3 regions of the Blastococcus carthaginiensis genome follow, and region 2 is predicted to be linked to each of the others. Evidence: riboswitches for the same ligand, from Rfam matches in the RefSeq annotation. Region 2 holds a riboswitch; each other region holds the start of a gene.
What was found. Region 2 has a riboswitch for cyclic di-AMP ahead of QOZ88_RS16125 (peptidoglycan DD-metalloendopeptidase family protein). Riboswitches for the same ligand answer to the same signal wherever they lie in the genome.

Region 1 (2,253 bases), on a different contig from region 2:
GGCGGGTGCCCGACGACCGTGTGCCAACGGAGTTCGACCTGTGCGGTCTGCTGCGGCGGATCCGCCGCCGGGCCGATCTGTCCCAACGGGAAATGGCGGCCCGGCTGGGCGTCTCGAAGTCCGCCGTGGCCGCCATGGAGGCAGGGACCCGCGGCGTTGACGCCCGGTTGCTCGCCGCCGCGGCGGACCTCGCCGGTCTCCGGCTCGTCCTGCTCGACGATGCGGGTCGCCCGGTCGAAGGCATGGCCGCGGGCGCCGTCCGCGACAGGGCCGGTCGGCGGTTCCCCGCCCATCTCGACACGATGCTCAGCGAGGAACGCGCATGGCGGTGGGAGCACCAGCCCGGGCGACCGCGACCGACGTACACCTTCGACCGGCGAAGCCCGTGGGAGGACGCCGCCGACCGCACCCGCGATCGCCCGGACGACCACCTCCTCCCCCAGCCCGGCGATGCCCCGGAGGAGCGCGCCGCGGCCCGGCGGGCGGGCGCCGCGCGACGGCGGCAGGAGGAGCTGCAGCGGCGCTTCGAGGCCGGGGCTTTCCGGCACATCGACGACGGCTGGACGTGCGCGTGCCCGCCGGAGTGCGACGAGCTGGACGACCGGAGCGGCCGGCCGGTGCACGCCGAAGACTGCCCGTGCCGCTGCGACGTCGGCTGACCGCTGCGACGTCGGCTGACCGGTGCGACGGGGGCTGACGTCGCGACCCGGCCGACGTCGACCGACCGCTACGACGCGGCGGACGCTGCGACGGTCGCTGGCCCGCGGCTACGGAGGCCCGATGGGTCGAGCACGCAGCGTTGAGCCACACCGCCGTCCGGAGAAGTACACGGCCGACAGCGGTCCGTCACCGGACCCCGACGCAGGCCTCCGGCCGCCGGCGCAACCCCGGTGGTCGGCTCGCGAGTCGCGGTCGGCGGCGACGAGCCGGGCAGCACCGAGGAGCGCCGACGGGCGGCGTGTCGGTCGCGTTGTGACCTATCCGTGACCGACCTAGCGTTCCCCGCGGTCCGGCCGGGACCCGCCGTCACCACCCCCGGTGACACCCGGACGGACACCGCCGAACCGTGCACCGGCACAAGCCGTCGCGCGGACCGGGGACCCACCGAAGTTCTGGGGTGAAGCGCCACCGGCCAGTCCGGGGCGCCGGGCGCGTTCCCCGCCCGAACCCGTCAGCTCACCCGGTAGGCGGTTGTCGGAGAACAGGAGAAACCGTCGTCCATGACGACCACTCGCACGTCCACCACCCGTCGTTCCGCCCGCGGGGCGGCGCTCGCCCTGCTCACCGGTGCAGGCATCGCCCTCACCCCGTTCGCCGCCACCGCCTCGACCGGTGACGCCGGGGGCGGCGGCACGGGGCCCGTCGTCACCAGCACCGTTGTCGCCCCGAACCACGCCGCGCAGGTCGCCGTCGACACGGCCCTGGCGCAGCAGGGCAAGCCCTACGTCTGGGGCGGCACCGGCCCGGGCGGCTACGACTGCTCCGGCCTGACCTGGTCGGCCTACCAGGCGGCGGGCGTCGAGATCCCGCGGACCTCGCGGGCCCAGTCGACGGCCGGGGTCTACGTCGACCGCGCCAACCTGCAGCCCGGCGACCTGATCTTCTTCTACGACCCGGTCGGCCACGTCGGCATGTACATCGGCGACGGCCTGATGGTGCACTCCTCGACCTACGGCAACCCGGTCGCGGTCGTGCCGGTGGATTCGATGTGGGGCTACAACACGGCGCGTCGCGTCGTCTGACCGGCTCCGGTTCCCCGGCCGTGCGCGCCCGGCCGGGGAACGGCGGCACGGCCGGGGACGGCGGCGCGGCCGAGGACGGCGGCGCGGCGGGGAGACCGCCGCGCGGCTACGCGTGGCGCAGCGTCGCCCGCTTCAGCCGCACGATCAGCCGCATCCCGCCGGAGTCCTCGAGCTCCCGCTTCCGGGCGCGCAGCTGCTCGCCGAGCTGTTCGAGGCGCTCCTCCCCCAGGGCGTGCGACTGGGGGAACATCCGCTGCTCCTCCTCCATCGTGTGGTGGCGCACCGTCTTCTCCAGCATGCGGACCTCGGTGGTGAACTCCGGGTCGGTGACGTCCAGGCGCATCACGGTGGCGACCTGGTCGTCGATCTGCCGGTGCTCGGCGTGCGCGAGCGCCAGCAGCGGCGAGACGTCGGGGACCGCGGGGTAGAACAGCTCGTCCTCGATCTGGGCGTGGATCTCGATCTCGCGCAGGAACCGGTCGCGCAGCTCCTCGCGCCGGCCGGTCTGGTC
Region 2 (2,253 bases):
CGTAGAGGCCGCCCCGGTGTGTCTCGAAGTGGAGGTGCGGCCCGGTGGACTGGCCGCGGTTGCCGACCTCGGCGATCTGCTGCCCGCCGCTGACCACCTGGCCCGGCGACACGAAGAACTGGTTCACGTGGCCGTAGACGGTGATGACCCCGTCGGGGTGCTGGATCGCGACGGCGAGCCCGAAGCCGCTGGCCGGACCGGCCTGCAGCACGACGCCCGGCTCGGGCGTGTAGATCGGGGTGCCGATCGGCGCGGCGATGTCCACACCGAGGTGCATCGTGCCCCAGCGCGCGCCGTAGCAGGAGGTGACCCGGCCCTGGGTCAACGCAGCGCCGCTGCCACCCGGGGCGGCGGCCACCGTCATGAGTGCCTGCTCCGCCGCCTGCGCCTCGTCGTACGCGCGGGCGGCGTCCTCGGCGCCCTTCACCTCGAGCAGCCGGATCTCGGCGTCGCGCAGCTGCTGGTCGAGGCTCGCCTTCTCCGCCGTCAGGGCGTCGAACTCGGCCTGCGCCTCGCCGAGAAGGCGGTCGGCCTCCGTCTGGGCCTCCTCGGCCTTGTGCGCGGCGGCGTCGCGCTCGGCGACGGCCGCCTTGGCCTCGCGGTCGAGCCGCGCCTCGCGCGCCTCGGCGACCCGCAGCTCCTCGAGCACCCGGGCTCGGTCCTCGCCGAGCAGGTCCAGCGTCGCCGCCTGCTGCAGCAGCTCCCCCGGGCCTTCGGCGTGCAGCACCATCTCGATCTCGGTGAACGCTTCGTCGCTGCCCATGTAAGCCTCGCGGCCCAGGGTGGCGACGTCGTCCTGGGTGCGTCCGACGGCCTCCCGGACGGCGGCGAGCTCGGCGGCGATCGCGTCGGCGTGCTGCCGGGCGCGGTCGAGCTCGGCCTGCGCGGCCAGCACGGCGCCGCTGGCCTCCTCGGCCCGCAGCGTCATCTGCTGCAGCCGCTCCTCGGCCTCGCGGACGCGCTGCTCGATGCCCTGGACCTCGGCGGCGACGCGGTCGTGCTCGCTCTGCGCTGCGCTCGGTGCCGCCGACGAGGCCGGCGCGCCGAGCAGGGACAGCGACAGCAGCGCGGTGAGGGCGATGGTCGCCCGGCCGGCGGCGCGGCGTGGGCGCCGCAGGACGCCCTTCAGGTGGTGCGTGGTCGCCAAGGCGACTGTCTCCGTTCCTCGGTCCGCCTACCAGGTCAGCTGACGGGTTCGGGCCGGAACGTGCCCTACCTGCCTGCCCGTGGAGGCGCAGGCGGGATTCACCCCAGAGAACGTGGGTCCCCGGTCCCCGCGGCGGTCAGACCGCAGAGTTCGGCGGGGCCCGCCCGAGCCCCCGGGTTCGGGAGCGGGATCGGGTGGGCCGCGAGAGACGGTACAAGCGAAACCTGGATATGTCACAGGGTGGTAACGGACCTTCGCGGTCCGCCACTCGGGCACCGGGCCGCGACGCGGTTTCCGCGGGGGCTTCTGGCAGGCTGGTACGTCCGGGGCGGTAGCTCAGCCGGTCAGAGCATGGGACTCATAATCCCTGGGTCGTGGGTTCGAGCCCCACCCGCCCCACCGAACGACGGTCGCGGTCCCGCCTCGTGCTCGACGGCGTCTCCGTTTCCGCTGCTGGTGGCTGAGCTGGCGTTTCCGCCGGGCAGGGGTGGAGGGTGCGGGATGGACACGGTCCGCTTCACGACGTGCACAGGGTCGGTTGCCGCAGTCTCGCTGCTCGTCGCTGCCTGTGCTTCCGATGATGCAACGCGGCGCGACGGCGGCCTGGCGTCCCCCGAGGCCGTCATCGCCTGCTCCGACCACGTCTTCTGGGGCACCGTCCGGGGGACGACGGAGCGAGCCGGTGGCCTGCACGTCACCTTCACGGTGGATGACTGGGTCAGGCCGGCATCGGGCGATCCTCAGGTCACGCTCGTCGCCGATGATCCGACCGAGAATGTCGGCGCCCCTGACTGGACCACATCCGAGCGACTGCTGGTGATCGACGGCCGGGAGTCCCCGCTGGCGTGGATCCAGGGCGAGGCGGCGGAGGAGTTCGTAGCCGCCTGGGAGGCTGCGGATTCCTCGCTGTCCTGTCCAGATCACTACTAGATGTCCGAGAGCCACACCTCCCGGAGATGCACAGTCCCTGACAGCCGCCCGCTCTCACGCCTGTTTCGGAGTCCGTGATCGGCAGCAGGAACGTCGTGCACATCGAGCCTGCGCCATCTCGGTCACTGCTGCGCCGTCCGTCGTCGAGGCGCGTGCGCGGCAGCGCCGCTGTGGGC
Region 3 (2,253 bases), on a different contig from region 2:
GCGGAGCGGCGTCTCACCCGGCCCTCGATCAGGGCGTGATCACGTCATGCCCTGCCGTCCACCGTTCGAACGCGCGCAACACGATCGGGTGCATGACGATCTCGTGACACGCCGTCGCGACCTCGGCATCCCCTTCGGGGACGCTCCACCGACGCCGACCGGGGGACGCTCCGGTGCCCCCGGCCCACGGATCAGCCCCAGGTCAGCTGGAACACCGAGATGGTGCCGACCCTGGCCGGCGAAGACTCCCGGCCATCCGACCGACCGACCACGGGTGATCGGCGTACGGCCGGCTCAGCGACGTGCGGAGGAGCGGTGGTTACGGCAGGAAGGCCACGTGCGGGTGGTCCATGTGGTTGGCCGTGGCCGAGCCGCGGTCCGCCATGGGCTGCCACGCCCAGCCCGTCCACGGACCGGCGATCCGCTGCTGCCAGATCACGTAGTCCACGCCGAGCCGGGCCGCGTTGTCGATCACGTACTGGGCGACCGCGTTCCCCTTGGCCGCGTCGGTGTACACCATGAAGTCGGCCGCGCGGCCGGCGGTCGGGCTGTGGCCGGGGCGGGTGAGTACCGTCCCGACGCCGTTCGCCTCGGCGATCTCCTGGACGGCGGGGCGGACGTGCACGTCCCACTGGTCGTAGGCCGCGGACGTCGCCACCGGAGCAGGAGCAGGAGCAGGAGCCGGGGCGGGCCGCTCAGCCCGGCTGGCGCGCTCGAGAACCGCTCCCCCGCCGCTCAGGGCGAGCACCTGCCCGACGCGCAGCACGTTCGCGTTCGGGCCGATGACGCCGAGGTTCAGGGCGTGCAGGTCCTGCCAGGTGGTGCCGTGGCGGGCCGCGATCCCGGCCAGCGTGTCGCCGGCGACCACGGTGTACGACCCCGCGGCGGCGGGAGCCGGCGCCGCCGCCGGTGCCGCCGCCGGTGCCGCGCCGGAGCCGCCGATGGTGAGGACCTGCCCGACGCGCAGGACGTTCGGGTCGGCGCCGATCGTGTCGCGGTTGGCGTCGTGGATGCTGCGCCACGTGGTGCCGTGGCCGGCCGCGAGCTTGCTCAGGGTGTCGCCGGAACGGACCGTGTGCTCGCCGGTGTGGGCGGCCGCGGGGCCGATGGCCCCCAGGGTGACGGCCGAGGCCGCTGCGAGGACCACGGCAGGGTAGGCCACGGCGGTCATGGCGCGGTTGCGGGAGGGACGACGGTGTCGACCCACGGTGCGATGGCTGTTGGGCATGGGGTGGTGAGCCTCTCGCCGCCTGCGGGGTTAGCTGTCGGGTTCGGGCGAGAGCTGCCCGGCCGCGCACGGCGCGGCTTCACCCCGAGGTCCCGGAGGGCCACGAACGGTGGGTCCCCCGCGCCTGCCCGTCGTGTTCGACGCTTCCGGGCGGCCGTGGGCAGGTTCGGCGGGCGACCTCCGGGTCCGCCGGTCAGCGGACGTGCGAACGGTAGGCAAGGCGATCGGCGAGCCAGAAGCTCGAACCCGGCCTTTTCGCGGACCCTCCGCACAGCGGCACGTGGAGTCACCGGACATGAGCGCAGCGCCCCCGTTCGCCCGGACGGATGACGCCGCGGACGCCGCACGAGAGCGGGGGGCCGACGGACGAGTCGGCCTGTACGCCGGGTTCTGTCCACGGGTGCCTCACGGCCTCCCGATGGGCGGTCATCCATCTAGGCCTGCCGTTGCCGGCAGGCTCCAGCGGTCTACCCGCAGGCTCGGGCGGGCCGCCCTCGAACGCCTGCGCGGAGCGGCGGCGGACCACCGTTCCTTCTTGACCTAGCTCCGGGTGGGGTTTACCGAGCCACGCCGGTCACCCGGCGTGCTGGTGGTCTCTTACACCACCGTTTCACCCTTACCGGCGCGGACGCCGGCGGTCTGTTTTCTGTGGCACTGTCCCGCGGGTCACCCCGGGTCGCCGTTAACGACCACCCTGCCCTGTGGAGCCCGGACGTTCCTCGGCGGCGGGGTCTCCCCCACCGACGCGACCGCCCAGCCGACTCGTCCGTCGTGCCAGGCAGTCTAGGCGTCCGGCACATGGATCCGGCAGCGCGCGGGTAGGGAGCGGCGATCCCTGCACACCCACCGCAACGAGGAGGACGACATGGGACTGATCTCCGGACTCGTCAAGGCCAACCTGCTCAAGCGACTGCTCAGCCGCTTCAGCCGACGCAGGCACTGAGGCCCTGCGGCCCGGGCGCACCCGGGCCGCGGTGACCCTGCATGCCGCCTCGGTCACCGCCGACACGCGGCCGGGATCACCC

Region 1: it holds a riboswitch for cyclic di-AMP, as region 2 does, so the genes downstream of both, QOZ88_RS17535 (C40 family peptidase) here and QOZ88_RS16125 (peptidoglycan DD-metalloendopeptidase family protein) in region 2, are expected to answer to the same signal.
Region 3: it holds a riboswitch for cyclic di-AMP, as region 2 does, so the genes downstream of both, QOZ88_RS23045 (LysM peptidoglycan-binding domain-containing protein) here and QOZ88_RS16125 (peptidoglycan DD-metalloendopeptidase family protein) in region 2, are expected to answer to the same signal.

The regions. Positions count from the first base shown of each region.
Region 1 is NZ_JASNFN010000024.1:64,593-66,845, reverse strand. Features, by position in the region: gene QOZ88_RS17540 (helix-turn-helix domain-containing protein) at 6-659, shown strand; cyclic di-AMP (ydaO/yuaA leader) riboswitch at 1,048-1,205, shown strand; gene QOZ88_RS17535 (C40 family peptidase) at 1,221-1,742, shown strand; gene QOZ88_RS17530 (hemerythrin domain-containing protein) at 1,849-2,253, opposite strand, start outside.
Region 2 is NZ_JASNFN010000021.1:11,010-13,262, reverse strand. Features, by position in the region: gene QOZ88_RS16125 (peptidoglycan DD-metalloendopeptidase family protein) at 1-1,147, opposite strand, end outside; cyclic di-AMP (ydaO/yuaA leader) riboswitch at 1,172-1,303, opposite strand; tRNA gene QOZ88_RS16120 (tRNA-Ile) at 1,473-1,546, shown strand; gene QOZ88_RS16115 (hypothetical protein) at 1,649-2,077, shown strand.
Region 3 is NZ_JASNFN010000058.1:365-2,617, reverse strand. Features, by position in the region: gene QOZ88_RS23045 (LysM peptidoglycan-binding domain-containing protein) at 320-1,162, opposite strand; cyclic di-AMP (ydaO/yuaA leader) riboswitch at 1,236-1,381, opposite strand; RNA gene rnpB (RNase P RNA component class A) at 1,592-1,993, opposite strand.